Regions from separate parts of the Microbacterium sp. HA-8 genome, predicted to be linked through region 1. Evidence: predicted binding sites of a transcription regulator. Region 1 holds the regulator's gene; each other region holds the start of a gene.
The links. Region 1 encodes HrcA, which represses chaperone genes, less so after heat shock. Its sites were predicted from a motif close to TTNGCACTCGNNNNNNNCGAGTGCNAA; they were not measured.

Region 1 (7,882 bases):
CCTGCTGGTCGACGCGGCGCAGGGCATGGAGGCGCAGACCCTCGCCAACCTCTACCTGGCCCTCGAGAACGACCTGCAGATCATCCCCGTCCTCAACAAGATCGATCTGCCCGCCGCCGACCCGGACAAGTACGCGCGCGAACTCGCCAGCCTCATCGGCGGCAGCCCGGATGATGTGCTGCGGGTCAGCGGCAAGACCGGCATGGGCGTGGAGGATCTGCTCGACCGGGTGGTGGAGCAGATCCCCGCGCCGCAGGGTGATCCGACGGCGCCGTCGCGCGCGATGATCTTCGACTCCGTGTACGACTCGTATCGCGGCGTCATCACCTATGTGCGGGTCGTGGACGGGGCGCTGAGTCCGCGCGAGCGCATCCAGATGATGTCGACGCGCGCCGTGCACGAGCTGCTCGAGATCGGCGTCTCGTCGCCGGAGCCGACCCCGACGAAGGGTCTGGGCGTGGGCGAGGTCGGCTACCTGATCACGGGCGTGAAGGACGTGCGCCAGTCCAAGGTCGGCGACACGGTGACCAACGCCGCCAAGCCCTCGAAAGAGGCGCTGCCCGGCTACACCGACCCGAAGCCCATGGTCTTCTCGGGGCTGTACCCCATCGACGGCAGCGACTACCCGGTGCTGCGCGAGGCGCTCGACAAGTTGAAGCTGTCGGATGCTTCGCTCAACTACGAGCCCGAGACATCCGTCGCCCTCGGCTTCGGTTTCCGCTGCGGGTTCCTCGGATTGCTGCACCTCGAGATCGTGACCGAGCGGCTCGAGCGCGAGTTCGGTCTCGACCTCATCTCGACGGCGCCGTCCGTGACGTACGAGGTGATGACCGATGACAAGAAGACCTTCACGGTCACGAACCCGAGCGAATTCCCCTCTGGCACCAAGATCGCAAGCGTCACCGAGCCGATGGTCAAGGCCGCGATCCTCGCGCCGAAGGACTACGTCGGCACGATCATGGAGTTGTGCCAGCAGCGGCGCGGCACGCTCTTGGGCATGGAATACCTCGGCGAGGACCGCGTCGAGATCCGCTACTCGATCCCGCTCGGTGAGATCGTGTTCGACTTCTTCGACCACCTCAAGTCCAAGACGGCCGGGTATGCGTCGCTCGACTACGAGCCCAGCGGTTCCCAGGAGGCCGACCTGGTGAAGGTCGACATCCTGCTGCAGGGCGAGGCGGTCGACGCCTTCAGCGCGATCGTCCATCGCGACAAGGCCTACGCCTACGGTGTGCTGATGACCGAGCGTCTCAAGAAGCTCATTCCCCGCCAGCAGTTCGAAGTGCCCATCCAAGCCGCGATCGGCGCGCGCATCATCGCCCGCGAATCGATCCGCGCCATGCGCAAAGACGTCCTCGCCAAGTGCTACGGCGGCGACATCAGCCGCAAGCGCAAACTGCTCGAGAAGCAGAAGGAAGGCAAGAAGCGCATGAAGATGGTCGGCCGCGTCGAGGTGCCCCAGGAAGCCTTCATCGCGGCGCTGTCGGGGGATGTCGAGGCGAAGGCGAAGTAGGGTGGAGCGCATGCGCCGCGGGAGCTTCCGGGATGACACCGTCGACTACGCGGCCGTCGGGGCAACCCAAGCGGCCGACCTGATGCACTTTCCGCCCGAGCGCAGCATCCCCGCCGAGGAGACGCTGCGCATCGGCTCGGGTGAGGCGAGGTTCCACTCCGCCGGCGAGTCCCTGCTCTCGTGGGCGGCTCTGAAGGGCGCGGGTCTGCGCCTGTCGGATGTGCGTCCCGCGGCCGGTCCGATGTACACCGGTGTCGGCTTCGATGACGAGGGCAACCCGGTCGCCCCCGCCCGCAGTGAGAGTGAGCAGCGCTTCGACGCGGACGGCACGCCGTTCGTCGGCGCGGGTACGACCGTGCACGTACGAGGCCGGGCCGGCGGGATGAAGGCGGATGCCGAGCTGCGCGTGATCTTCGTCGTGGAGGAGCCGCGGCGCATCGGGTTCGCCCTCGGCACGGTCGGAGGATCGGTGGTCAGTGGCGAGGAGTCGTTCATGCTCGACTGGCGCACGAACGATGAGGTGTGGTTCACGGTCCGCGCGTTCGATGCGCCCACCGGTCTGCTCCACCGGGTGCTGCCGGGGCTCACCCGCCGTCGGCGCAAGGCCCTGTTCACCGGCTACCTGCGCGCCATCTCACCGATGTACAGCACACCCTCCTGACGTGGCCGGTCCTCTTCCCCCGGGCGATCCCGCTCCGGCCGACGGTCTGCTGCCCGCCGACGTCGCCGTCGACGCCCGCGCCCCGTTCGGCGTCTACCTGCACGTGCCCTTCTGCCGCGTGCGATGCGGCTACTGCGATTTCAACACCTACACCGCGACGGAGCTGCGCGGTACGACCCAGGCCGCGTACGCCGACACGGTGCTGCAGGAGGTCGCCCTGGCGCGCCGTGTGCGTGACGCGGTGACCGACAGCCGCCCCGTGCACACGGTCTTCTTCGGTGGGGGCACGCCGACGCTGCTGCCGCCGGGAGACCTCGCGCGCATGCTCGACGGTGTGCGCGAGGCGTTCGGCGTCGAAGCGGGCGCCGAGATCACGGTCGAGGCGAATCCCGACACGCTCAGCCGCGATGTCGCCGACGCCCTGGCCGCGGCCGGGGTCACCCGGGTCTCGATCGGCATGCAGTCCAGCGTGCCTCACGTCCTCGCGACCCTCGACCGCACCCACGACCCGCGCAACGTCGCCACCGCCGTGGCCGCGGCGCGCGAAGCCTCGCTCGATGTCAGTCTCGACCTGATCTACGGCACGCCGGGGGAGTCCCTGGCCGACTGGGAGCGATCGCTCGAGACCGCCCTCGCGCTGCGCCCCGATCACCTGTCGGCGTATGCGCTCATCGTCGAAGACGGCACTCCGCTGGCTCGGCGCATCCGCCGCGGTGAACTCGAGGCGCCGGACGACGACCTGCAGGCCGACATGTACGAGCTCGCCGACGGGATGCTGTCCGCCGAGGGGTTCTCCTGGTACGAGATCAGCAACTGGGCCCGAAATCCGCACGCCCGCTCGGAGCACAACCTGGGCTACTGGCGGGGCGGCGACTGGTGGGGCTTCGGCCCCGGCGCCCACAGTCATGTCGCCGGCGTGCGCTGGTGGAACGTGAAGCACCCCGCCGCGTACGCGCAGCGTCTCGCCGCCGACACGTCTCCCGCCGCCGCCCGGGAGCGGCCGGATCCTGCCACCGCAGAACTCGAGCGCGTGCTGCTTCGCACCAGGATCAGCGAGGGCCTGCCGCTCGATTCGTTGGCGCCGTCGGGCCGGCGCGCCGTGGCGGGCCTGATCGCGGACGGCCTCGTGGACCCCGCCGCGGCGCTCGGCGGGCTGGTGCGCCCGACACTGCGGGGTCGGCTTCTCGCGGACGCCGTGGTCCGCGCCCTCGTCGCGGACTGACCCGGTCCCGCTGCGCCTCGCGCGGGCCCTTCCCGGGTCGGGCTAGAATTGGCACTCAGACTTCTCGAGTGCCAGCATCCGGAGGGGGAGCCATGGTCAGCGAACGCGGACTGCAGGTGCTCCGTGCCATCGTGCAGGACTACGTCGAGACCCACGAGCCGGTGGGCAGCAAGTCGATCGTGGATCGGCACGCGTTCGGCGTCTCGGCCGCGACGATCCGCAACGACATGGCGCTGCTCGAGGACGAAGAGCTCATCGCGGCCCCGCACACCTCCTCGGGGCGCGTGCCCACAGACAAGGGCTATCGCGTGTTCGTCGATCATCTCGCCGAGGTGCGGCCCCTCTCGCCGGCCCAGCGCAGCGCCATCTCCACCTTCCTCGGAGACCCGGGCGATCTCGACGACATGCTCGCCCGCACTGTGCGTGTGCTCTCGCAGCTGACCGGTCAGGTCGCGATCGTGCAGTACCCCTCGTTCGCGCGCGCGACGATCACGCACGTCGAGCTCGTCGGTCTGGCCCCGACGCGGTTGCTCGTGATCATCGTCACCGACACGGGCCGGGTCTCGCAGCGCATCGCCGGCCTCTCGGCGCCGCTCGGCGACGACGAGATCCCGATCCTGCGCGCGCGGGTGACGACCCTGATCTCCGGGATGCCGGTGGGCGATGCCTCCGACCGGGTCGATGCGCTGCGCTCCGTGCCGCAGCAGGCTCCCGCGCCCGTGGAGGCTGCCCTGCTGCAGATCGCGCACGTCGTCTCCGAGGAGCTGGAGGAGTTCCGCCAGGATCGCCTCCTGATGGCGGGTGCCGCAAACCTCGCGCGGCGGGAGTCCGACTTCCGCGGCAGCATCTATCCGCTGCTCGAGGCGATCGAGGAGCAGGTCACGCTGCTGCGACTGATGACGGAGATGGTCGCGGACTCGCAGGGGCTCGCCGCGAGCATCGGTCGTGAGAACGAGCCGTGGGGTCTCGGCGAGGCATCCATCGTGACGAGCGACTACGAGACCTCCGGCACCGTCGCCCGCGTGGGGGTGCTGGGGCCGACCCGCATGGACTACCCGAGCAACCTCGCGACGGCGAGGGCCGTCGCCCGCTACCTGTCGCGACTGCTCGACGAAGACGAGAACCGGCGCTGACGCGCCCCGCCCGCCGCGCCCGCGTCGGCGGGCGCTACCTGTGAAAGGCGAATGTGGCTGACCATTACGAGGTGCTGGGTGTCGCGCGCGACGCGAGCACCGAAGAGATCAAGAAGGCCTACCGCAGGCTCGCTCGCGAGCTGCACCCCGATGTGAACCCCGGGGCTGATGCGTCCGAACGCTTCAAGCTGGTCACGCACGCCTACGACGTGCTCAGCAACCCCGAGGAGCGTCGCAAATACGACGTGGGCGGCGATCAGGCCTTCGGCGGCGCCGGGGGATTCGGCGGCTTCGGCGACATCTTCGAGACGTTCTTCGGCGGCGCGGGCGGGGGGCGGGGTGCGCGTCCCCGGTCGCGCCGTGAGCGTGGTCAGGACGCGCTCGTGCGAGTCACCCTCGAACTGGCCGATGTCGTCTTCGGCACCCACCGCGACCTCGAGGTCGACACGGCCGTGCTGTGCGAGACCTGTCAGGGATCCTGCTGTCAGCCCGGCACTCAGCCGGTGACGTGCGACATCTGCCGCGGCAGTGGACACGTGCAGCGCACGGTCCGCAGCCTTCTCGGCAACGTCGTCACCAACCAGCCGTGCGCCAGCTGCCAGGGGTACGGCACGACGATCCCGTACCCGTGCTCCACCTGCCAGGGTCAGGGGCGCGTCCGTTCGCGCCGCACGGTTTCGCTCGACATCCCCTCGGGCGTGGAGACGGGGCTGCGCCTGCAGCTGCCGGGGTCGGGCGAGGTCGGCCCTGCCGGCGGTCCGCACGGCGATTTGTACATCGAGGTGTCGGTGGCTCCGAACGAGGTGTTCAGCCGCGAGGGTGATGACCTGCTCGCGACGCTCGAGGTGTCGATGCCCGACGCGATCCTCGGCACCACGACGACGATCCAGAGCCTCGACGGCCCCGTCGAGCTCGAGGTGCGTCCCGGTGTCCAGGCCGGCGATGTGCTGACGATCAAGGGCCGCGGCATCACTCCGCTGCGGGGATCGCAGCGCGGTGACCTCCGCGTGGGCGTGCAGGTGGTCACGCCCACCCGGCTCGACGGCAAGGAGCGGGCACTGGTGGAGGAGCTGCGCAAGCGCACGAAGGCGCCCGCGCCCCAGCTCGCCCACTTCCACCAGGGTGTGTTCGCCAAGCTCCGCGACCGGTTCCGGAACGGCTGATGCCGCTGCACTTCGTGCAGGACGGCGCCGGTTCTTCGGAAGTGGGGGATGCCGTCGTCCTGACGGGTGCCGAGGCGCACCACGCCGCGGCGGTGCGCCGCGTTCGCGTCGGCGAACAGGTCACGGTCGGAGACGGGCGCGGTGTCTGGCTCGAGGGCGAGTGCGAGGCGGTGTCGCCGAAAGAGGTCGTCGTGCGTGTCGACTCGCGCCGATTCGTCGAGCCCCCGCATCCACGGGTCGTGCTCGTGCAGGCCCTCGCGAAGGGGGACCGCGACGAGTTGGCGGTGCAGTCCGCGACGGAGCTGGGCGTCGATGCGATCGTGCCGTGGCAGGCTGCGCGCAGCATCTCGAGGTGGGACGCGGCGAAGGCGGTCAAGGGCGTCGCGCGCTGGCAGAGCATCGCGCGCGAGGCTGCCAAGCAGGCCCATCGCGCGTGGCTGCCGGAAGTGGAGGATCCCGTCACGACCGCCGAGCTCGCCTCCCGCGCCGCGATCTCCCTCGTGCTGGTGCTCGAACCCACCGCCGACGAGCCCCTCACCGCGCTCGAGGCCATCGCGGCAGAGCGCGGCGACATCCTTCTCGTGGTCGGACCCGAGGGCGGGATCGCGCCCGAGGAGCTCGAACGGCTGCAGCGGGCGGGAGCGCGGACGGTGCGACTGGGGGACACGGTGCTGCGCACCTCGACGGCCGGACCCGCCGCGCTGGCGGTCGTCAGCGCCGCCCTCGGCCGCTGGTGAGTCGGCCTCGGTAGACTGGCGTGGTGTCAGACGAACCCTCGATCTTCACGAAGATCCTCCACGGCGACATCCCCGCCGAGATCATCGCCGAGACCGAGAACGTCTTCGCGATCCGCGACATCGCTCCGCAGGCGCCCGTGCATCTGCTGGTGATCCCGAAGCGGCAGACCTACCGCAACGTGGTCGAGCTCGCCGCGGGCGATCCGGGGTTGCTGGCCGAGGTCGTCGGTGTGGCCAACACCCTCGCCGCGCAGCACGCGGGCGGTGACTTCCGGCTGGTGTTCAACACGGGCGCCGAGGCGGGCCAGACGGTCTTCCACGTGCACGCGCACGTGCTGGGCGGCGGCCTCGCAGAGGGGAGCCTCGGTGGCTGACGCCGATTCCGAGATCGTCACCGAGCGTCTCCTCGCCGACGGCGTGGCGATGGTGCAGCTGCTCGGCCCGCAGGACCGCCTGCTCCGGGTCGTGGAGCGCGAGCACCCCGATGTCGACGTGCACGTGCGAGGCAACGAGATCGCGCTGAGCGGCACAGTCGAGGCCGTCGCGGCGGCGCGCACCCTCGTCGAGGAGCTGCTGACCATGACCAAGTCGGGCCACGCTCTCGGACCCACCGACGTCTCCTCGTCGGCGCGCATCCTCGGCCGAGACGGTCAGCGCCCCTCCGAAGTCCTCGGCGAGGCCATCCTGACCTCCCGTGGGCGGGCGATCCGCCCCAAGACCCTCGGACAGAAGGCGTACGTCGACGCGATCGAGCTCAACACGATCGTGTTCGGCATCGGTCCGGCAGGTACGGGAAAGACCTACCTGGCCATGGCGAAGGCTGTCCAGGCGCTGCAGCGCAAGGAGGTCAGCCGCATCATCCTGACCCGCCCCGCGGTCGAGGCGGGCGAGCGCCTGGGATTTCTGCCGGGCACGCTCAACGACAAGATCGATCCCTATCTGCGCCCTCTCTACGACGCGCTCAACGAGATGATGGATCCCGAGATCGTGCCCAAGCTCATGGCCACCGGCACGATCGAGGTGGCGCCCCTGGCCTACATGCGCGGTCGAACGCTCAACGACTCCTTCGTCGTCCTCGACGAAGCGCAGAACACCACGCCCGAGCAGATGAAGATGTTCCTCACACGGCTCGGCTTCAACACGCGCATGGTCGTCACCGGCGACATCACGCAGGTCGACCTTCCCGGCGGCAGCTCCGGCCTGCGGCTCGTGACCCGGGTGCTCGACGGCATCGACGACATCCACTTCGCGCGCCTCACGAGCGAGGACGTCGTGCGCCACACTCTGGTGGGCAAGATCGTCGATGCCTACAGCGCGTTCGACGAACAGCGCGCGGCGGCGCGGCACGAGCGCGAGCAGGCGGCCGAGTTCGCGAACCGCGCCGAACGCCGCTCGTCGACCCGACCCCTCGGTCCGAAGGACCGCCTGCCCAAGCGAGGCCGCTCATGACCAT
Region 2 (7,882 bases), 1.3 Mb from region 1:
CCCCTCGTGCTCGGCATCGAGACCAGCTGCGACGAGACCGGCATCGGCATCGTCCGCGGCCGCATGCTGCTCTCGAACACGATCGCCAGCAGCATGGACGAGCACGCCCGCTACGGCGGCGTCGTGCCCGAGGTCGCCGCCCGCGCACACCTCGAGGCGCTGCAGCCGGCGATCGAGGCGGCGCTCGCCGAATCCGGCGTCGCCCTCGCCGACGTGGATGCTGTCGCCGTGACATCCGGACCCGGCCTTGCCGGCGCGCTCATGGTGGGAGTCGGCGCCGCGAAGGCGCTCGCCGTCGCCCTCGGCAAGCCTCTGTACGCCGTCAACCACCTCGTCGGACACATCGCGGCAGACATCCTCGACGATGCTGCCGAGCCGCTCGAGTACCCGACGGTCGCCCTGCTCGTCAGCGGCGGACACACCTCCCTGCTCCTCGTGCGCGACCTGACGAGCGACGTCGAACTGCTCGGCGAGACCGTCGACGACGCCGCGGGCGAGGCCTTCGACAAGGTCGCGCGCCTGCTCGGACTGCCCTACCCCGGGGGTCCCGAGATCGACCGTGCGGCAGCATCCGGCGACCCGAGCGCGATCCGCTTTCCGCGGGGGCTGTCTCGGGCCAGCGACATGGCGGCGCATCGCTACGACTTCTCGTTCTCGGGTCTGAAGACCGCCGTCGCCCGGTGGGTCGAGCAGGCCGAGGCCGCGGGTGTCGAGGTGCCGATCGCCGATGTCGCGGCATCCTTCCGCGAGGCGGTGATCGACGTGCTCGTGACCAAGGCCCTCGACGCGTGTGCGCAGCACGGCGTGCCGCGCCTGCTGCTCGGCGGGGGAGTGATCGCCAACCGCCGCCTGCGCGAGGTCGCTCTCGAGCGGGCCGAGGCCGCCGGCGTCACGGTGCGCATCCCCCCGCTGTCGCTGTGCACCGACAACGGCGCGATGATCGCGGCGCTGGCCTCCGAGCTGATCATGTCGGGGCGCCCCGCGTCGACCCTCGCGTTCGGCGCGGACTCGACCCTGCCGGTGACCGAGATCCAGGTCGCGGCGGCCGAGACGGTGGATGCCGGGGCCCGGGCATGACCGACCCTTCGCCGCCGCGCGCGCCCGAGGGCATGACGCCGCGCGCGCCCGAGGGCATGACGCCGCGCGCGCCCGAGGGCATGACGTCGCGCGCGACTGAGGGCGCGGCGCCGCGCCAAACCGACGGCGTGACGCCACGCGCGCCCGAGACGGGGCTCGCGGCTCCCGCCGCGGTACCCCCGCCCGCCCTCGTGCCCGAGACGGGTCCGGTGCCGTTCCCGCAGAATCCCGATACGGAGGCCGTGCCGGCACCGCCGCGCACCCGCGGCATCGCGGGGTGGGCGCTCGCTGTGGCGATCGTCGGCCTTGCCGCATCTCTGTTCGTGGGCTGGGGCTTTCCGCTCGGTATCGTCGCGGTCGTGGCCGCGGGAATGGCTCTCCGGCGCGCGGGTGAGAGTCGGCAGATCGCGGGGTGGGCGCTCGCGCTCGGCATCCTGTCGCTGATCTACAGCATGATCTGGATCGCGTGGGCGGCGTCTCAGGCGACGCTGTTCGCCTGAGGCACGGGCGTCAGACGCGATCGGCGAGGATCGCCAGTCGCGTGGCGCCCACCCGCGTGAGCAGCAGCGTCGCGGACTCGGGTCCCGCGAGTCGCAAACGCGTGCGCAGGACGGCGGGATCGACATCCACCCCGCGCTTCTTGATCTCGAGGGTGCCGATGTCGCGCTCGCGCAGGGCGCGGGCGAGCTTCTTGACGTCGGTGGGCAGCACCTCGCGCACGCGGAACGACGACACGAACGGACTCGTCAGCGCCGCGTCGCCCGTCAGGTAGGCCACGCCGAGCGCGAGCGGACCCGCCTCGAGCGCCCGCGCGACCTCGCCGATCAGCCGAGCGCGGATGACCGATCCCGCCGGCTCGTGCACGAAGGCACCGAGCGCGCGCACGGGCTCGTCGTCGGCGTCGCCGGGCGCGGTCAGCTCGTGCGCCCCGCCGCCGGTGAGCACGAGCGCCGAGCGCCGCACGCCCGGCCGGGCAAGGGCCCCGGACCACAGCACGAGTTCGATCGTCGATCCATCGGCGGTGATCCACTGCGCCTCGACGTCGTCGGGGATCTCGCCGCGATCGAACGCCGGACCGAGCTTGATGCCCGCGGGCATCCGAGCCGCGAGGCCGAAGGCCCATGCGAGGCTCGGCGTGTACTCCGACGCCCCAACGGCCCGGGTCTCGCTGTGCCCCGCGGTGCGACGGGCGGGGTCGAGCCAGACCGCGTCGACGCCGGCGAGGTCGGCATCTTCGGCGCGCCCGCAGACGACGGATGCCGCGCCCTGGAACGGCGCGAGGTTGTAGGCCGCGAGGGCCGCTGTGACATCGTCGGACTCGACGGCGCGCACGTCGAGTCCGAGGCCCGCGAGCCCGAGGGCGTCGCCGCCGATGCCGCAGCCCAGGTCTGCGACGACCGAGGGGCCCGCATCGCGGAAGCGACGCGCGTGCAGCGTCGCGACCTGCAACCGCGTGGACTGCTCGAGGCCCGCGCGCGTGAACAGCATGCGCTCGGCCAGGTCGCCGAACTTGGCCCGCGCGCGTGCCCGCAGCCGCGCCTGCCCGACGACGGCCGACACCAGGTCGGGGGAGTGCCCCGCCGCGCGCAGCCGCGTGACCTCGCGGGCGACGTCGTCTGTCGACTCCAGCGCCGGGGTCGCGTCGAGCAGCCGCAGACCCTCGGGGGTCAGCAGCGCGGTGAGCTCGGACATCAGCACCGGACCAGCCTAGGTGCAGCCCCCGACACGGCCGGATGACGGCATCCGTCACCCGGATTGGCACTCGCGTTGCATGAGTGCCAGCGGATGCCTACACTGTGATTAGCACTCTCACCACGAGGTTGCTAACAAGTCTTGGATCAAGAAAGAGGTAGACCGTGACGGTTTCCACTCAGGTTTCCATCAAGCCGCTCGAGGACCGCATCGTCATCCGCCAGGTCGACGCGGAGCAGACGACGGCTTCTGGCCTGGTCATCCCCGACACCGCGAAGGAGAAGCCCCAGGAGGGCGAGGTCATCGCGGTGGGCCCGGGTCGCATCGATGACAACGGCAACCGCGTTCCGCTCGACGTCGCCGTGGGCGACCGCGTGATCTACAGCAAGTACGGCGGCACCGAGGTCAAGTTCGGCGCCGATGAGTTCCTCGTGCTCTCGGCCCGCGACGTGCTCGCGGTCGTCGTCCGCTGAGCGACTGATCGATCGGAAGGGCTCGGGTGCTTCGGCATCCGGGCCCTTCTGCATGTCTCCGCGGCTTCGTGTCTCGTGCCCTGAGCCCGTCGAAGGGCCGCGCCCGCGTTTCGCGCCCTGAGCCCGTCGAAGGGCCGCGCCCGCGCCTCTGGCAGAATTCCACGCACACTCGGCAGGCTCGGGATGCTGTCGTGTCGGTGACCGGGCGTAGGCTGAGCCGGTGAGCCCCACCCCCGCGCCCGATGCTGCGCGGTCGGTCACATCCGCGGGGGTTTCCGCCACGCCCGACCCGGCGCGCGAGCGCGCCGTCGGCGGCATATATGCCTTCACCGCCTACCTGCTGTGGGGATTCCTCCCTCTCTACTTCCTGCTGCTGGCCCCGACCGGTCCGTGGGAGATCGTGGCCTGGCGCATCCTGCTCTCGCTCGTCTTCTGCGTGCTGCTGCTGTCGGTCACCCGCTCGTGGGGCGCGTTCGCGCGCATCATCCGGCAACCGCGGCTGCTGTTGTGGACCGCCCTCGCGGGAGCCGTGATCTACGTGAACTGGCAGGTCTTCCTCATCGCGACGCTCACGGGCCACGTGATCGAGACGAGCCTCGGCTACTTCATCAACCCGATCTTCACCGTCATCCTCGGTGTGCTCGTGCTGCGCGAACGCCTGCGCCCGACGCAGTGGATCGCGATCGCCATCAGTGCGCTCGCCGTCATCGTGATCATGGTGGGTTACGGCTCGTTCCCGTGGATCGCGTTGACCCTCGCCGCCACATTCGGTGTCTACGGGCTGATCAAGAAGCAGATCGGTCCGGCCGTCGATGCGGTCGGCGGTCTGACGCTCGAGTCCTTCTGGCTCATGCCGGTCGCGATCGGGCAGCTGATCGTCGTCTCGCTCACGACGGGCCTCACCCTCGGCAGCGCCGGCATCGGGCACGCCGCGCTGCTCCTGCTCGCGGGTGTCGCCACGGCCACCCCGCTGCTGTTCTTCGCCGCGGGTGCGCGGCGCGTGCCCCTGACCGTGATGGGACTGCTGCAGTTCATCGCGCCGATCATGCAGTTCGTCACGGGGGCGTTCCTCCTCGGCGAGCCGATGCCCCTCGAGAGATGGATCGGGTTCGCGCTCGTCTGGGTCTCGCTCACGGTGCTGACGGTCGACTCGCTGCTCTTCGCGCGGCGGGCGCGAGGCGCCTCCGACCTGGGCGCGATCACCTGACGCGGAACCGGGTTCTTCGCCAGGTGGTACCGGGTCGATGGGGGAACAGTGGCTGCAGCATCCCGTCGGTGGGGGAAACTGTCCCGTTCGGGCGGCAAAACCGGCCCGTTATCGGGTCGTGACTTTACTGTGACACATCGTTAACGCACCGCAACATTGGTGGGCGGGTCCCGCGCTTAGGGTGAATCCACTGGGCAGGCTTCCCGAGCCGTGCCTCACGTTCATTCACAGCAAGGAGCAACATGAACGGCTTCACCCGCTCGCGCGGCAAGGTCCTCGGCGGTATCGCCGCGGTCGGCGTCAGCGCGCTCTTCCTCGCAGGCTGTGCCGGCAGCGGCGGCGACACCGAGTCGTCCGAGCCCGCCGCCGAGGCCGGCGAGGAGATGACCCTCACGATCGGCACCGCGCTGCCCCAGACCGGAAACCTCGCCTTCCTCGGCCCGCCCGAGGAGGCCGGTGTGGCATACGCCGCATCGCAGATCAACGAGGCCACCGCCGACACCGGCCTGACCATCGAGGTCGAGTACGGCGACTCGGGCGACACCGACAACAAGGCTTACGAGACCGAGATCCCGCGCCTTCTGGGCATGGACGTCTCGGCCATCATCGGTGCCGCGTCGTCCGGTGTCTCTCTGCAGTTCATCGACCAGGTCGTCGGCGCCGGCACGATCCTGTTCTCCCCGGCGAACACGTCCGACGCGTTCACGACGTACGACGACAACGGTCTGTACTTCCGCACCGCTCCCTCCGACGTGCTGCAGGGCGAGGTTCTCGGCAACCTGATCGCCGAGGACGGCAACCAGACGCTCGGCATGATCGTGCTCAACGACTCGTACGGCACCGGACTCGCGGGCTACGTCACCGAGGCTTTCGAGGCCGCCGGTGGCGAGGTCGTCGCGGCGCCCACGTACAACACGGGTGACACGTCGTTCGACGCGCAGATCAGCGAGGTCCTCGCGGCCGACCCCGACGCGATCGCCCTGATCACGTTCGAGGAGGTCACGACGATCCTGCCGAGCCTGTTCGGCCAGATCCCCGCCGACAAGCTGTACTTCGTCGACGGCAACCTGTCGAACTTCGGCGACGAGTTCCCCGCCGGATCACTCACGGGCGCCAAGGGCACGCTGCCGGGTCTGACGATCGATTCGCTCGCTGACTTCACGGGCGAGCTCGACGCCTTCCTTGAGGCCGAGGGCACCGCCCCGCTCGAGGAGTACAGCTACGCGGCCGAGTCCTACGACGCCACGATCCTGCTCGCGCTCGCGTCGCTCACCGCTGGCTCGACCGACAGCGCGGCGATCGCCGAGGCGCTCATCGAGGTCTCCGGTGGCTCCGGCGAGGGCGAGACCTGCTCGACCTACGCCGAGTGTGCCGACATCATCCTCGGTGGCGGCGTGGCCGACTACGACGGCATCTCGGGTCCGATCACGTTCGACGAGGTCGGCGACCCGACCGAGGCGTCGATCGGCATCTACGAGTTCGTCGAAGACAACACCTACGTGGCCTACGAGGGCTGAGCTCTCCACACCACGCGTCGGGGCCCCGGTTCTTCGGAACCGGGGCCCCTTCGCATGTCGGCGTGGCGGCGCCGCTTGCGCCGTCGTCTGCGGCGTCCACACCGCCTGTGGCCGTCGTCCGCGTCGCCGGTGCCGTCGTCCGCCCGCACCGTCGTCCGCCTTCCGGACCACGCGCCGATCCGTCGACCCGTCGAGCGGGCGCTCGGATCCGTCGAGCGGGCGCTCGGATCCGTCGAACCCACATTTTTGCAGCGAGCCACCACACGACGTCTGGTGGCTCGCTGCAAAAATGTCGGCTCGGCGCGGCTCGGCGCGGCTCGGCGCGGCTCGGCGCGGCTCAGATCGGGTCGACCAAAAGGGGTCGGGCTGGGCGGCCGCGCCCAGAGGGGGCCGCCCCCTCGGCCGAAACCGGTCAACACTCCGGACCCGTGCTGCGCCCCGGGCCCGATCCGGGCCGATTCGGGCTGAGCGGCCCCGATTCTCCGGATCTTTGGCACGCGACCGGTCCTCCCCACCGCTCCGCGGAAGCGCGGTGTCCCCGAGCGCACCGCATTCGGCCGGCCGCCCTCGGCGCGGAGTCCGATGCTGCATGCATGTTCGACATGCACCCCGATCGCCTCTACGTCCACGCCGACCTCAAGTCCGCCGGCCTCTCGCAGCGCCGGATCACGGGCATGGTGCGCGGGGGAGGTGTCGCTCGGCCCCGGCAAGGCGTGTACGTACATCCGGACTCCTCCCTTGCCTCATTGAGCGCCGCCCACGTCGGAGGACTTGTCACGTGCATCACCCTGCTGAGCGAGCTCGGCGTCTTCGTGCTCGAACGTGAGGGCGTTCACGTCCAGGTGCCACCGCATGCGACCCGGTTGCGCACGAAGGCGGGGGTGCGACTGCACTGGACACCGCTGCACAGGACACCACCCCCTTCCTCGCTCCGGGTCGAGGTCTTCGACGCGCTTCTGCAAGCGACGCTGTGCCAGCCGCCACGGGCCGCGCTCGCGACCCTCGACAGCGCGCTGCATCTGGGGCTCATCGACGAGGACGACCTGGACGAGCTGTTCCGGCACATTCCACGGCGGCGCCGCGCCCTGCGCGCGCTGGTGGACGGGCGCTGCGAGTCGGGCCCCGAGACCTTCGTCCGCCTGCTCCTGCGTGCCTTGGGGTTGACCTTCGAGTGCCAGGTCGAGATCCCGGGTGTCGGTCGCGTCGACTTCGTCGTCGAGGGGTGGCTCATCATCGAATGCGACAGTCGTGCGCACCACAGCGGGTGGGAGGCACAGGCCGCGGATCGACGGCGGGACCTGGCGGCGGCGGCGCTCGGCTACGCCACCATTCGTCCCGTGGCGGCCGACATCCTTGCCGATACACCGGCGCTCGGCCGGGTGATCGTCGGGATGGCCCAGCGGATCGGGCTTCGCGTGCACAACACTCCGGAGGCATCGGTGCCTCGGCCCCGATCACGTCGGATACGGGCCTGATCTGCCGTGTGGCTCCGGAATGTTGGCACGCCGGGCATGGCGCCAGCACGCCGGGCATGGTGCCAGCACGCCGGGTGTGGCGCCAGAACAGCGGGCGTTGCCGCCGCACCGCGGCGCCCCGGACGCGCCACGCCAAGAACGACGGGGTGGATGCTGTCGCTGCATCCACCCCGCCGGAACAAGCGGACTGAGGCTCAGGTGCCGAGCGTGCCCAGGTACAGCTCCGTGACCTTGGGGTCGCTGAGCAGCTCGCGTCCCGTGCCGGTGTAGGCGTCGCGGCCCTGGTCGAGGACGTAGCCGCGGTCGCAGATCTGCAGGCACCGACGCGCGTTCTGCTCGACCATGATGCAGGTGACGCCGGCCTTGTTGATCTCGGAGACGCGGATGAACGCCTCGTCCTGCCGGACGGGGGAGAGCCCGGCGGACGGCTCGTCGAGCAGC
Region 3 (7,882 bases), 1.6 Mb from region 1:
CGACACCTGAGCGAGCGGAACCACCGAGGACCGCAGCGAGCGAGCCCAGAGTCATCCGGCCGGTCAGCCCGAGCGCGGCGATATCGACGCCGTCCAGCCACGCCGGGTCGCGGTACCGGAGCAGGAAGCGCAGGTTCGCCTGGGTGGCGCCGGGAAGCTGATCGAAGACGAGATAAGACCATCCCAGTGCGGCAGCAAGGCGACGAGTGAGTTCGAACTTCATGCTGTCCTCTGGCTTGATCAGCTCGACCGGCCTCACGTCGACAAGCAGCGCACTCCCATCGGAGCGGCGCGCGAAGTAGTCGGGCGCGTGTGAGCGCTTCGGTGACCGCCAGCGGATCCACATCGGCTGGCTCGCCACCCCGACGACATCCCCCGTCCGGTCCAGCGAGGTTAGGAACGAGCGCTCCCAGAACGACTCGAACGGAACGTGCCGGCCCGTCGAGGCCATCCACAGCTTGCCCTCGAAGTTGCGCTTGCCCGGCCACGACGGGAACTCGCGAACCGGATCCGCATCCTCGAACATCACGCGCGCCGCGTCGACGGGGTCTGCGTGCTGGAGGAGGCCGTGTCTGGAAAACTCGATCGTGGCCGCGAGTGCGTTCGTCCCGTCGATCGCGGCGAGCCAGTCTTGGGTCAAGGTCACGGAGAACTCTCCCTTCCGGAGAATCCCGCACCCGATCAGAGCGCTCCTGTGGAACCTCCCGGCTTGAACCGCAAGCTACTCCCGCCTCGGAGCAGCGCTACGCGGCGCGCCGCTCTCCCGACAACTGGAGTGAGAATCCGACAACTGGAGTGAGACGACTCGACAGGTCCGTGAGAATCGGACAACTGGAGTGAGACACGACAACGCCGGGCGAAATCACAAAAAGGTAACGGAGATCCTTGCTCACCGTTACCTCGTCGTTATAGAGTGCTCGCACGGTAGTTGTTTTGCTGTGGCAGCTACCGACATGTGATTGCAGGACACTCTTGGTGCAGGGACAAGGGCCGGTCGGAAGCCTCTCCGACCGGCCCTTTCTGTGCGCCCGCACGCCGTGATCGCGGCGTCGCGTCACACACCGCCACCCCCGCCGCCGCCACCCCCACCACCGGCAGAACCGCCCCCACTCGACCCGCCCGACGACGAGGCGGTCGCCGTCGACGCACTGGAGGTCAGCGACGACACGCTCGCCGAGAACGCCGCGGCGTGGAACGGCGCGTTGCCGTAGTACCAGCCCGGCGCACTGTCCCCGTAGCGCACCGCCAGCTCCGACGCCCACTTCTTCTCCTGCCCGAACACCACCGCGTACGGCAGCAGCCGCTCGTAGAGCTCCAGCATCCGCCGCGAATCATCGGCCGAGACAGACTGCCGCTCGGCACCCTGCGGCGACTGCAGCATGCGGATGCGATCCGCCTCCGCCCAGTCGATGAAGAGCTCGAGCCCCTTCAGATGATCACGCACCTCGGCGCCGTGCGCCGTCAGCGGCCTGCGCGAGAGCAGCCCCGCGACGACGAACACCAGCAGCGCCCCCACGATCAGCAGAACGATCGGAACCGCCGCGAACACCCCGGCCCCGAGCGCCGCGATTCCGAAGACTGTGGCACCCACGGCCGCGAGCACCGCCGTAAGGATCGGCCACACGCGCACGCGCGCGGGCACGACGCGACGCATCCCCTTCCGCTTCAGCGCCTTGTCGGCGTCCGCGAGGATCCTCTGCGCCGTGCGCGAGAGCCTGCTGTCGCTCTTGCCGAGGGTGTAGGTCGTCGCGCCGCCGTGGAACATGCCATCCAGCAGCTCCCGCCCGTTCTCATCGCCGCGCGAGCGGTCGACGAGGTGCAGCTCATAGGTCGTACTGCCCCACTTCCGCGGCCCCTCGACCACGCGCAGCGAGCCCGCGATCGCCTGCTCGAGCACTTCGGCCGGAATCCCCTTGGCCGTCTTGCCCAGAAGCACCGCCGACTCCAGCGCGTCCAGCTCGCGGGGCGGGGTGTACTCGGCGATGATCGTCGGCCGGCCGGGGTCATCGCGCAGTCGTCGCGCGCGCACGACGATGGCCGCGACCAGCGCCGCGATGCCGCCCAGCAGTGAGATTCCCTGCAGCCAGCCGAACGGCGACGCGAGCGGCGACGAATCGAAGGGCATGAACGTTCCCGGCGCGAACCCGACCGCGATCGTCATCGTCTCGTACGGCGCGAGGTCCCCCGTCGACGCCTCGATCCGCGCGCCGGCTCGCTCGTCGGTATCCGCTGCAGCGGAGATCTCGCAGCGATCGGTCGCGCCCGCCGCGCCGACGTAGCAGGCCTGGGCTCCGGTGAGCGCGTCACCGAGCTCGGCATCCATCGTGAGCGTCACGCTCACCGAACCGAAGCGCTGCGCCCATTCCAGGCCGTTGACGTTCCAGTACAGCTCGTCCGAATCGGTGTCGGCGAACGCCCGCGTCACGTTCTCCAGGTCGTAGGTGAACACGTAGGTCTGCGCGCCGTGCACGAAGTCGTCGGCGCGCGACGTGATCACCAACCGCCCGTCTTCGCTGTCCGTCTCGGCCGCCCGCGGCGCTCCCGTCTCATCCGTCACCGACACGAGCGCCGGAAAGAGCGGGCTGCCGAGGTACGAATCCGGGATGCTGCGCCTCATCCCCCGGTTCTGGTCGGTCTCGGGAAACACGGCCACGAACGTCTCGACCACCCGCATGCGCGAGGTGCCGTCATCCGCTCGGGTGAGCGTGTAGTCGACGTCGAGGCTGTCGAACACGAAGTCGTCGACATCGCCGACCGCGGCGAGGGCTGTCGCCGCGTGAACGGGTTGCGGGGGTGCGAGCGCACCGACCCCCACCCCACCGAACGCGAGGGCGATCGTTACCGCCAGCATCCTGATCATCGTGCGCATGACGCCAGCCTACGGACGCCGCGAACCGACCCGCCGGGGAACCGGCGAGGGCGTATTCTCTTGCCCATGGCCAACCGTCACCTCGCCGTCGACGCGTGGGAGAGTCTCTTCCGCGCGCAGCACGAGGTGTTCTCCGAGATCAGCACCGACTTCCGCGGCACGGGACTCGAGCAGGCCGAATACGACGTGCTTCTCACCGTCACCCGGGCACCCGAGATGACCGCCCGGCTGCGCGATGTCACGTCGCTGATGCTGGTCAGCCAGCCCTCGGTCTCGCGCCTCGTCGATCGCATGGTCACCCGTGGCCTCGTCACGAAGTGCCCCGACCCCGACGACGGGCGCGGCGCCCTCGTGCGCGCGACCGAAGAGGGCGCGGCGGCGTTTCGCCGGATCGCGACGCAGCACGCGCGCACGATCAGCGAGCGGATGTCGCGACTCGACGACGACGAGCTGCGCACCCTGCGCGACCTGACGGCCAAGCTGCGCGGCCCGCGCGACTGACCCGCGGGCCACTGACCCGCCCGGGCCGGGTCTCCGCTGCGTCCTGGCCCCCGCATCGCCGAACCCACACATTTGCAGCGAGCCACCACTCGTCGCGTGGTGGCTCGCTGCAAATATGTGGGTTCGGTCGTGGGCGCGGCCCGCGGGGCGCCCACGACCGGGTGCGGGCCCGCGGGGCGCGCCCACGACCGGATTACTGCTCGACGGGGCGCGGAGCGTCGGCCGCACCGGCACCGGCTCCGGCTCCGGCTCCGGCTCCGGCGTGACTCTCGTGCGCCGTCAGCACCGGGGTCTCGGCGTCGGTCTTGACCTCGACCTTGCGCGGCTTGGCCTTTTCGCTGACGGGGATCGTCACGCTGAGCACGCCGTTGCTGTAGGTCGCCGAGATGTTCTCGGTGTCGATGCCCTGACCGAGGTTGAGCTGACGCAGGAAGCTCGCAGCCTCGCGCTCGCGCGTGATCCACTTGACACCCTCGCCCGCGGCGAGCGTGCGCTCGGCACGGATCGTGAGCAGCTGACCGTCGACGTCGATGTCGACCGAACCCGGGTCGATGCCCGGCAGGTCGGCCGTCAGCACGTAGTGGTCGCCGTCACGGTAGAGGTCCATCGGCATGCGCCGCGGACCGCGGCGGGTGTCGAACAGGCTCGTCGCGAGGCGGTCGAGGTCACGGAACGGGTCATAGGTGGCCATGATTCTCTCCTTCTGTTCTGAATGTCTAGAGTTGAGTCCACTCGACTCAACTGCGATCAGATTAGCACTCTCGACCCGAGAGTGCCAGCTGTTTCGTTCGCCGCTCGCGAACCCTAGAGTGGGGCGATGACACGGCTCGACGACGAGTTCGACATCCAGCGCGGCCCGATCCTCTCGCTCGCCGAATCCCATGCCGGACGGCTCGACGACGCCTTCCTCTCCCGCTTCGGCGCGCACGCGCCGCGCCTGCACGCACTCTTCCGTCGGCTGTACGGCGAACGCCCCGACGGACTCGAGCAGCTGGCGGCCGTGATCGGAGAGGCCGCGGCATCCTGGAACGCCCGCCCTCTCGAACTCAGAGCCCGCGACGCACAGCGCGAGCAAGAGCCCACCTGGTTCGAGAGCGAACGGATGCTGGGGGCCGTCGCCTACGTCGACCGCTATGGCGGCGACTTCGAGGGCATTCGCGCGCAGATCCCCTACTTCGAGGAACTCGGGCTGACCTATCTGCACCTCATGCCCCTGTTCGAGAGCCCCGAGGGCAACAGCGACGGCGGATACGCGGTCTCGAGCTACCGGAAGGTGAATCCCGCCCTGGGCACCATGGAACAGCTCGCGAGCCTCGCCGCCGATCTGCGGCTGGCGGGCATCTCGCTCGTCGTCGACTTCATCTTCAACCACACGAGCAACGAGCACGAGTGGGCGCAGAGAGCCATCGCGCGCGAACCGGACTTCGAGGACTTCTACCTGATCTACCCCGACCGCGAGATGCCCGACGCCTACGAGCGCACCGTGCGCGAGATCTTCCCCGACGACCACCCGGGCGCCTTCGTGCCGATGCCCGGCGCCGGCAACGAGGGGCGGTGGATCTGGGCGACGTTCTACCACTTCCAGTGGGACCTCAACTACGCCAATCCGGCGGTGTTCCGGGCGATGGCGGGCGAGATGCTCTTCCTCGCCAACCGGGGCGTCGAGGTCCTGCGCATGGATGCCGTCGCCTTCATCTGGAAGCGCCTGGGCACCCCGTGCGAGTCGCTGCCCGAGGCGCACCTGCTGCTGCAGGCCTTCAACGCGGTGCTCGCGATGGCCGCGCCGAGCCTGCTGTTCAAGTCCGAGGCGATCGTGCACCCCGACGAGGTCATCGAATACATCTCGCCGGACGAATGCCGGCTCTCGTACAACCCGCTGCAGATGGCACTGACGTGGGAGGCGCTCGCGACACGCGACCCGCGGATGCTGCGCCAAGCCCTCGAGCGCCGGCACGACCTGCCGCCCGGCACGGCGTGGGTCAACTACGTGCGCAGTCACGACGACATCGGCTGGACCTTCGCGGACGAGGACGCCGCCGAGTTCGGCATCCACGGCTACCCGCACCGGCGCTTCCTCAACGACTTCTACGTCGGCCGTTTCCCCGCCACCTTCGCGCGCGGCGTGCCGTTCCAGGAGAACCCGAAGACCGGAGATGCGCGCGTGACCGGCACGACGGCATCCCTCGCCGGAATCGAGGCCGGCGACCCCGGCGGCGAGGACCGCGTCGTGCTCGCGCACGCCATCGCGCTATCGACGGGCGGCATCCCGCTGCTGTATCTCGGCGACGAGGTCGCGCAACTCAACGACCACAGCTACGCCGACGACCCCGACCGGGCCGGCGACAGCCGCTGGGTGCACCGGCCGCACCGGCCCGCCGAGCGCTACGCGCAGCGCATGGATGCCGCCACGCCGGCCGGCCGCGTCTTCGCACGCATGATGCGGCTTCTCGAGGTGCGCCGCGCGACCCCCGAGTTCGCGGGCAACAGACTGATCGGGTTCGATGCCGGGCATCCGAAGGTGCTGGGCTACCAGCGGACGGTGGACGAGGTCGCGACCCGCGTGCTCGCGCTCGTCAATGTCGGCGACGACGCCGCACACGTGTCCGCAGAGACCCTGTCGGGGTTTCGCGCGGGCGCCGAGGATCTCATCGAGGGCGGTGCGGTGGATCTCGCCGGCGGATGGATGCTGCCCGCCCACGGCATCGCGTGGCTGCGCGTGACGCCGCGCCCTGAGCCTGTCGCACCCTGAGCCTGTCGCGCCCTGAGCCTGTCGAGGGGCCCTCAGCGACCGGAGTCCGCCAGCAGCACGCGCAGCCGCTCGGCCTCGGCGTCGGGCATGCCGTAGCCGTGCTCGGGGCCGGGGTACTGCCGCGCCCGCACTTCGCCGGCGTACGCCGCGACGGCATCGATCATCTCGCCGCGCAGGTGCGCGTACCGCTTGACGAAGCGGGCGGTCGGCCCGCCGTAGATGCCGAGCAGGTCGTGGAACACGAGCACCTGACCGTCGACGTCGGGGCCCGCGCCGATGCCGATCACCGGCACGCGCAGGTAGGGGCGCATGGCCGTGGTCGCGGCGCTCGGGATGGCTTCGAAGACCAGGGCGAAGCATCCCGCGTCCTGCAGCTCGATCGCCTCGTGGCACACCCGCGCGGCGTCGTCGGCCGTGCGGCCCTGCGAGCGGTACCCGCCGAGGGTCGCGGCGGTCTGGGGCGTCAGCCCGACGTGTCCCATCACGGGGATGCCCGCCGCCACGAGCGCCCGCGCCCGGTCCACCGACGTGCCGCCGCGCTCGATCTTGACCGCATCGGCGCCCGCCTCCTTGACGAAGCGCAGCGCCGTACGGATCGCCTGCTCGTCCGAGACCTCGTACGAGCCGAAGGGCAGGTCGGCTACGAGGAGGGGCACGGTCATTCCCCGCCGCACGGCCTTGGTCAGCATCAGCATCTCGTCCACCGTCACGGGCACGGTGCTGTCGTAGCCGAGCACCGTCATGGCGCCCGAATCTCCGACCAGCACGATATCGACCCCGGCGGCCTCCGCGACCTGAGCGCCCGGGTAGTCGTAGGCGGTCACCATGACGATCGGCTCGCCCGCCGCCCTGCGCCGGGCGATCTCGGCGAAGGTCACGGGCACCGGCGCGGCACCGTCTTCGGCGGGGGTGGGACGGGCGCTCATGCGTGCTCCTTCGCCGGATGCGACAGCATCCTGTTGTCGATCAGACGGGCGCGGCCGACGTGGGCGGCGACGGCGAGCAGCGCGTCGCCTTCGACCGCCTCCAGCGGGCGAAGGTCTTCGGGATGCCGCAACTCGAGGTATTCGGGTTCGATACGCGCGCCGGCGAGCACCTCCCGCGCGATCGCGAGCAGGGCCGCCGCATCGGTCTCACCGCCCGCGAGGGCGCGATCCGCGGCTTCGAGGGCACGGTTGATGGCGCCGGCCTGCTGCCGGGCGTCAGCGTCGAGATACGCGTTCCGAGAGCTCATGGCCAGGCCGTCGGGTTCGCGCACGGTGGGGCACGCCTCGATGCGCACGGTGATGTCGAGGTCGCGCACGAGCCGGCGCACCACGAGCACCTGCTGCGCGTCCTTCTGGCCGAAGAAGGCGACATCGGGTGTCGTCATCTGGAACAGCTTCGTCACGACCGTCGTGACACCGTCGAAGTGCGCGGGGCCGCGGTAGGCGCCGCAGAGCACCTCGGTGAGGCCCGCGATGTGGATCGTCGTGGCGAAACCGTCGGGATAGACCTCGTCGACGGGCGGGGCGAAGAGGATGTCGGCGCCCTCCCCCTCCGCGAGCGCGGCATCGCGCGCCTCGTCGCGAGGGTAGGCCGCGAGGTCGTCCTGCGCGTTGAACTGCGTGGGGTTGACGAACAGCGAGACGATGACGAGATCGGTGTCGGCACGCGCGCGCCGGATCAGCGAGAGGTGCCCCTCGTGCAGCGCCCCCATCGTGGGCACGAGACCCACTCGCCGCCCCGCCGCCCGAGCGTCGCGCACCGCGCCCCGCACCTCG
Region 4 (5,320 bases), 1.2 Mb from region 1:
TCGTCGAGCAGCTCGCCCGTGTAGGGGCGCTCGGTCGCGGCCTGGCGCAGCACGGCATACCGGTCGGCGTCGAGCTGCTCACGCCACTGCGCGTCGCTCTTGTTGACGGCGTAGGTCATGTCTCCTCCTGTTCGCCTTCTATTCAACCCCGGATCTGTCGGGTCGGTTCCCGGTTCGCGGGATTGAATGGGGGGATGCCGTCACACGATGCCGCTTCGCGCTACGCGCGGTTCGCCCGCGACGAGGCGCCGGGCCGCTCGCCGGTCTACGAGGAGTGGGCGCGTGCGGTGGCGGACTCCGCGTCGGCGTGCGCCGTGATCGACCGGCTGCCCGCGAACCGGCGCCAGCCGCCGCTCGTGTTCGCGGTGGCGCGGATGCTGGGGGCGCGGCCCTTGCCGGGCGTGCCGTTCGTGGAGTGGCTCGTGCGTCACGCGGACGCGCTCGTCGCCGAGGCCGCTCGACGCTCGGTGCAGACGAACGAGCCGCAGCGCTGTGCGGCGCTCGTGCCCGCGCTCAGTCTGATCGAGGGGCCGATCGCCCTCATCGAGGTGGGGGCCTCGGCCGGGCTGTGCCTTCAGCCCGACCGGTACGCCTACCGGTATCGCGGGGCGGCCGAGGTCGATCTCGACCCCTCGGGTGGGTCCTCTGTCGTGCTCGAGTGCGAGGTGCGGGACAGCAGCGTGCGGGGCCGCGGCGTGCCCGCGCTGCATCTGCCCGAGATCGTCTGGCGCGCGGGCATCGATCTGGCACCCCTGAACGCGGCGGATCCGAGTGATCGGGCGTTCCTGACGACGCTCGTGTGGCCGGGCGAGACGGGCCGCGAGGCGCGCATCTCCGCGGCGCTTGACGTCGCCGCGGCCGACCGACCGACGATCGTCGCGGGCGATGCGACGGATGCCGGGGCGCTCGAAGCCCTCGCCGCCCGGGTCCCATCGGGGGCGACACTCGTCGTCTCGACACCCGGCGTGCTCCCGCACGTGCCCTTCGCGGGCCGGCAGCGCATGCGGGCGGCGATCCGCGATGTGGGCGCGCGCTGGGTCTCGCTCGACCCGCCGGGGCTCGAGGCGAGTGCGGGGGAGGGGGTGGACGGGGCGAGGTGGCCGGGCTTCGTGCTCGGGCTGGACGGGCACGCGCTCGCCGCGTGCGACCCGCTCGGGGGCTGGCTGGAGTGGCGTAACGGCTCGTCGCGCGCCGCGGGTTAGCGTGGGGCCATGCCCGAGCCCCTCACCGACGACGAGCGCGCGATCCTCGCGTTCGAGGGCGAATGGCTGCGGCACGCGGGCGCGAAGGAGCAGGCGATCCGCTCCGACCTGGGGCTCGCCCCGGCCCGGTACTACCAGCTGCTCGGCCGGCTCATCGACTCGCCCGCCGCCCTCGCGCACGACCCGATGCTCGTGGGGCGACTGCGCCGACTGCGCGACCAGCAGGAGCGCACCCGGCGCGCGCGGGAGCGGGCGCTTCCCGCCGAGTTCCGGGGCTGACGCGCCCCGACCTCTGCCGGGCCTCGCCCTGACGCGCCCCGCCCCCTGCCGGGGCCGCGGGGACGCCGCCGGTAGCATTCTCTGGTGCCCACGCCCCCGAAGGACCGATTCGACGACCTGCCGCCGTCCGCCGGTCGGGTCGGGGCGCACCGCGCCGAGAACCCTCGCGTGCGCGGGTGGGTCGTCTTCCTCTGGGCGCTGGTCGCCACGATCGTGCTCGTTGCGGCCGGCATCTTCGCCACCCTCCTCGGGCAGGGCCGGATCGTGCTGTTCCCCGAGCCCGTGCCGACGGTGGCACCCACACCCACCGTCGCCCCCGTGGTCGATACGTCCTATTCGGTGCTTGTGCTCAACGGCACCCCGCAGGACGGTCTGGCCACTCAGCTCAAGGACGAACTCGTCGCGCAGGGCTGGGCGGACTCGAACGTCATCGCCAGCAACGCCGGAGACCGCGAGTTCGCCACGACGACCGTCTACTACGCCGCGTCCGAGGCCGAAGCGGCCGCCCGCGGACTGGCCGATCTGATCGGCGCGGCCGAGGTCATCCTCGACCCCGAGTACCCGCTGCCGGGCACCGCGGCGACGCAACTGACGGTGGTCATCGGTCTCGATCGAGCGACCGAGGCCCCCGCTCCCGAGGAGTGATCCGCACCCGCTGAGGGGTGGATGCCGCCCCTGATGTTTCCGCGGAGTTAAGAGTTCGCGGCCTGCATGTCAACAGTGGCGCCAGCGGCGTTTCAGGGCGCGCGGCGCTGGTTATTCTGGCGCAGACGCACCCCCCCGCAGCACAGGAGTACACGCATGGCCCAAGGCACTGTCAAGTGGTTCAACGCCGAGAAGGGCTACGGATTCATCACCGTGGCGGACGGCGGTCAGGACGTCTTCGTCCACTACTCGAACATCGACATGACGGGTTTCCGCGTGCTCGAAGAGGGACAGGCCGTGGAGTTCACGGTCGGCTCGGGGCAGAAGGGCCCCCAGGCCGAGTCCGTCCGCGTCGTCGCCTGACCCCGACGTGATCGGGTCCTCGCGGAGGACACATCGCGCCCGTGCCGCCGTGTCGACCGGTCTCGGTCGTCGCCGCCGCCTAGTGTGACGCGCATGATCCCGACCGCGCGCCGGCGCGCGACCTCATCGCGCGCGCCCCGCCGCCGCTTCGTCATCGCCGCGACGTCTCTGGCGATATCGCTCTCCGCCGTGCTCGCCGGGTGCGCGGGCGCACCGGTCGCAGACCGCACGAGCGCGGCAGCCACCCCGACCGCCACGCCCTCCGAGACGGCCACCCCCACCCCCACGCCCGAGCCGCCCGCGACGGCGCTCTCGCCGCTGCGGGGAACCGAGGTGCTCGCCGACTCGATCACCGGTCCCGCCCTCACCGCCAAGATCGACAACCATCCCGCCGCCCGCCCGCAGGTGGGGCTCGAGCGTGCCGACATCGTGTTCGAGGAGCTGGTCGAGGGGGGGCTGACCAGGTACGTGGCCGCGTGGTACTCCGATGTGCCGGAGCAGATCGGACCGGTGCGCAGCATCCGCCCCATGGATCCCGACATCGTGAGCCCGTTCGGCGGGGTCATCGCCTACTCGGGCGGTCAGCAGCGGTTCGTCGACATGATGGTCGCAACGAACGTGCACAACGCCATCCACGGCGGCGCCGACGATGCCTACATGTTCCGCACGCGGACCAAAGCCGCCCCGCACAACGTGCTCGTCGAGGCGCAGCGGCTGCGGGCCGCCTATGCCGGCATCGCCCCGCCCGCGCAGCAGTTCGCGTACTCCGCGCGGCCGCAGACGGCCTCCGCGGCGGCGTACGGGTCGCCGGCCGCGGGCTTCGACCTCTCGTTCTCGCCGCGCGAGACCCGCTCGTGGCGGTGGGATGCGGCATCCACGCGTTATCTGCGTGCACAGAACGGCGTGGCCGATCTCGACGCGTCGGGGGCGCAGCTGGGAGCGACGAACGTCGTCGTGGTCTCGGTGGACATCGACTGGGCCTACGGCGAGATCCCGCGCACCGTCATGGTGGGCTCGGGCACCGCGTGGATCGCGACGGGCGGCAAGGTCGTGCAGGCGACGTGGACCAAGCCGTCGCGAGAGGCCCCGATCGCGCTCACGAACGCGTACGGCATGCCGATCTATCTGGCGCCGGGCAACACGTGGGTCGAGCTCGTGCCGGCCGGATACGGCGGGGCGGTGGGCGTCGTCTGAACGCCGCGCCACGGGGCGGCGCACGGCGGCTTGCACTCTCCAGGGGCGAGTGCCAGAATGGGTTAGCACTCGATCAAGTTGAGTGCTAAGTCCAAACGCCTACGTCCGGGAGGGACGACACACTTATGGCAAAGATCATCGCTTTCGACGAAGAGGCCCGCCGTGGCCTCGAGCGCGGCCTGAACATCCTCGCCGACGCCGTCAAGGTGACGCTCGGCCCCCGCGGTCGCAACGTCGTGCTCGAGAAGAAGTGGGGCGCTCCCACCATCACGAACGACGGCGTCTCGATCGCCAAGGAGATCGAGCTCGACGACCCGTACGAGAAGATCGGTGCGGAGCTCGTCAAGGAGGTCGCCAAGAAGACCGACGACGTCGCGGGTGACGGCACCACCACCGCGACCGTGCTCGCTCAGGCGCTCGTCAAGGAGGGCCTGCGCAACGTCGCCGCCGGCGCCGACCCCATCTCGCTCAAGAAGGGCATCGAGAAGGCCGTCAAGGCCATCACCGACGAGCTTCTCGCCAGCGCCAAGGAGGTCGAGTCCAAGGAGCAGATCGCTGCGACCGCCTCGATCTCGGCCGCTGACCCCACCATCGGCGAACTCATCGCCGAGGCGATCGACAAGGTCGGCAAGGAGGGTGTGGTCACCGTCGAGGAGTCGAACACCTTCGGCACCGAGCTCGAGCTCACCGAGGGCATGCGCTTCGACAAGGGTTACATCAACCCCTACTTCGTCACCGACCCCGAGCGCCAGGAAGCGGTCTTCGAAGACCCGTACATCCTGATCGCGAACCAGAAGATCTCGAACATCAAGGACCTTCTGCCCATCGTCGACAAGGTGATCCAGGAGGGCAAGGAGCTCCTCATCATCGCCGAGGACGTCGAGGGTGAGGCTCTCGCGACCCTCGTGCTCAACAAGATCCGCGGAATCTTCAAGTCGGCCGCCGTCAAGGCCCCCGGCTTCGGCGACCGTCGCAAGGCGCAGCTGCAGGACATCGCGATCCTCACCGGCGGCCAGGTCATCACCGAAGAGGTGGGCCTCAAGCTCGAGAACGCGACGACCGACCTGCTCGGCCGCGCCCGCAAGGTCATCATCACCAAGGACGAGACCACCATCGTCGAGGGTGCCGGTGACTCGGCTCAGATCGAGGGTCGCGTGACCCAGATCCGTCGCGAGATCGACAACACCGACAGCGACTACGACCGCGAGAAGCTCCAGGAGCGCCTCGCCAAGCTCGCCGGTGGCGTCGCCGTCATCAAGGCGGGTGCCGCGACCGAGGTCGAGCTCAAGGAGCGCAAGCACCGCATCGAGGACGCCGTGCGCAACGCGAAGGCGGCCGTCGAGGAGGGCATCGTCCCCGGTGGTGGCGTCGCGCTCATCCAGTCCGGTCGGGTCGCCCTGGCCACGCTGGAGCTCACGGGTGACGAGGCGACCGGTGCGAACATCGTCCGCGTCGCGATCGAGGCCCCGCTCAAGCAGATCGCCCTCAACGCGGGTCTCGAGCCCGGTGTCGTGGCGAACAAGGTCGCGGAGCTGCCCGCGGGTCACGGCCTCAACGCCGCGACCGGCGAGTACGGTGACCTGTTCGCGCAGGGCATCATCGACCCCGCCAAGGTGACCCGCTCGGCGCTGCAGAAC

Region 2: the regulator HrcA is predicted to act here: its motif matches at 2,833-2,859, upstream of groES (co-chaperone GroES).
Region 3: the regulator HrcA is predicted to act here: its motif matches at 4,123-4,149, upstream of AB2L57_RS03505 (Hsp20/alpha crystallin family protein).
Region 4: the regulator HrcA is predicted to act here: its motif matches at 3,746-3,772, upstream of groL (chaperonin GroEL).

Annotation. Positions count from the first base shown of each region.
Region 1 is NZ_CP162025.1:2,293,139-2,301,020, forward strand. Features, by position in the region: gene lepA (translation elongation factor 4) at 1-1,513, shown strand, start outside; gene AB2L57_RS10960 (DUF1990 family protein) at 1,524-2,174, shown strand; gene hemW (radical SAM family heme chaperone HemW) at 2,176-3,396, shown strand; gene hrcA (heat-inducible transcriptional repressor HrcA) at 3,489-4,529, shown strand; gene dnaJ (molecular chaperone DnaJ) at 4,583-5,692, shown strand; gene AB2L57_RS10980 (16S rRNA (uracil(1498)-N(3))-methyltransferase) at 5,692-6,429, shown strand; gene AB2L57_RS10985 (HIT domain-containing protein) at 6,453-6,803, shown strand; gene AB2L57_RS10990 (PhoH family protein) at 6,853-7,878, shown strand; gene ybeY (rRNA maturation RNase YbeY) at 7,875-7,882, shown strand, end outside.
Region 2 is NZ_CP162025.1:951,250-959,131, forward strand. Features, by position in the region: gene tsaD (tRNA (adenosine(37)-N6)-threonylcarbamoyltransferase complex transferase subunit TsaD) at 1-1,077, shown strand, start outside; gene AB2L57_RS04545 (hypothetical protein) at 1,074-1,577, shown strand; gene AB2L57_RS04550 (THUMP-like domain-containing protein) at 1,588-2,775, opposite strand; gene groES (co-chaperone GroES) at 2,934-3,242, shown strand; gene rarD (EamA family transporter RarD) at 3,463-4,449, shown strand; gene AB2L57_RS04565 (ABC transporter substrate-binding protein) at 4,692-5,966, shown strand; gene AB2L57_RS04570 (endonuclease domain-containing protein) at 6,560-7,441, shown strand; gene AB2L57_RS04575 (ABC transporter ATP-binding protein) at 7,636-7,882, opposite strand, start outside.
Region 3 is NZ_CP162025.1:733,455-741,336, reverse strand. Features, by position in the region: gene AB2L57_RS03520 (TnsA-like heteromeric transposase endonuclease subunit) at 1-646, opposite strand, end outside; gene AB2L57_RS03515 (DUF2207 domain-containing protein) at 1,055-2,869, opposite strand; gene AB2L57_RS03510 (MarR family winged helix-turn-helix transcriptional regulator) at 2,936-3,370, shown strand; gene AB2L57_RS03505 (Hsp20/alpha crystallin family protein) at 3,564-4,061, opposite strand; gene AB2L57_RS03500 (alpha-amylase family protein) at 4,188-6,119, shown strand; gene panB (3-methyl-2-oxobutanoate hydroxymethyltransferase) at 6,152-7,045, opposite strand; gene panC (pantoate--beta-alanine ligase) at 7,042-7,882, opposite strand, start outside.
Region 4 is NZ_CP162025.1:1,104,705-1,110,024, forward strand. Features, by position in the region: gene msrB (peptide-methionine (R)-S-oxide reductase MsrB) at 1-119, opposite strand, end outside; gene AB2L57_RS05260 (DUF2332 family protein) at 195-1,202, shown strand; gene AB2L57_RS05265 (DUF3263 domain-containing protein) at 1,212-1,481, shown strand; gene AB2L57_RS05270 (LytR C-terminal domain-containing protein) at 1,566-2,126, shown strand; gene AB2L57_RS05275 (cold-shock protein) at 2,283-2,489, shown strand; gene AB2L57_RS05280 (DUF3048 domain-containing protein) at 2,583-3,683, shown strand; gene groL (chaperonin GroEL) at 3,809-5,320, shown strand, end outside.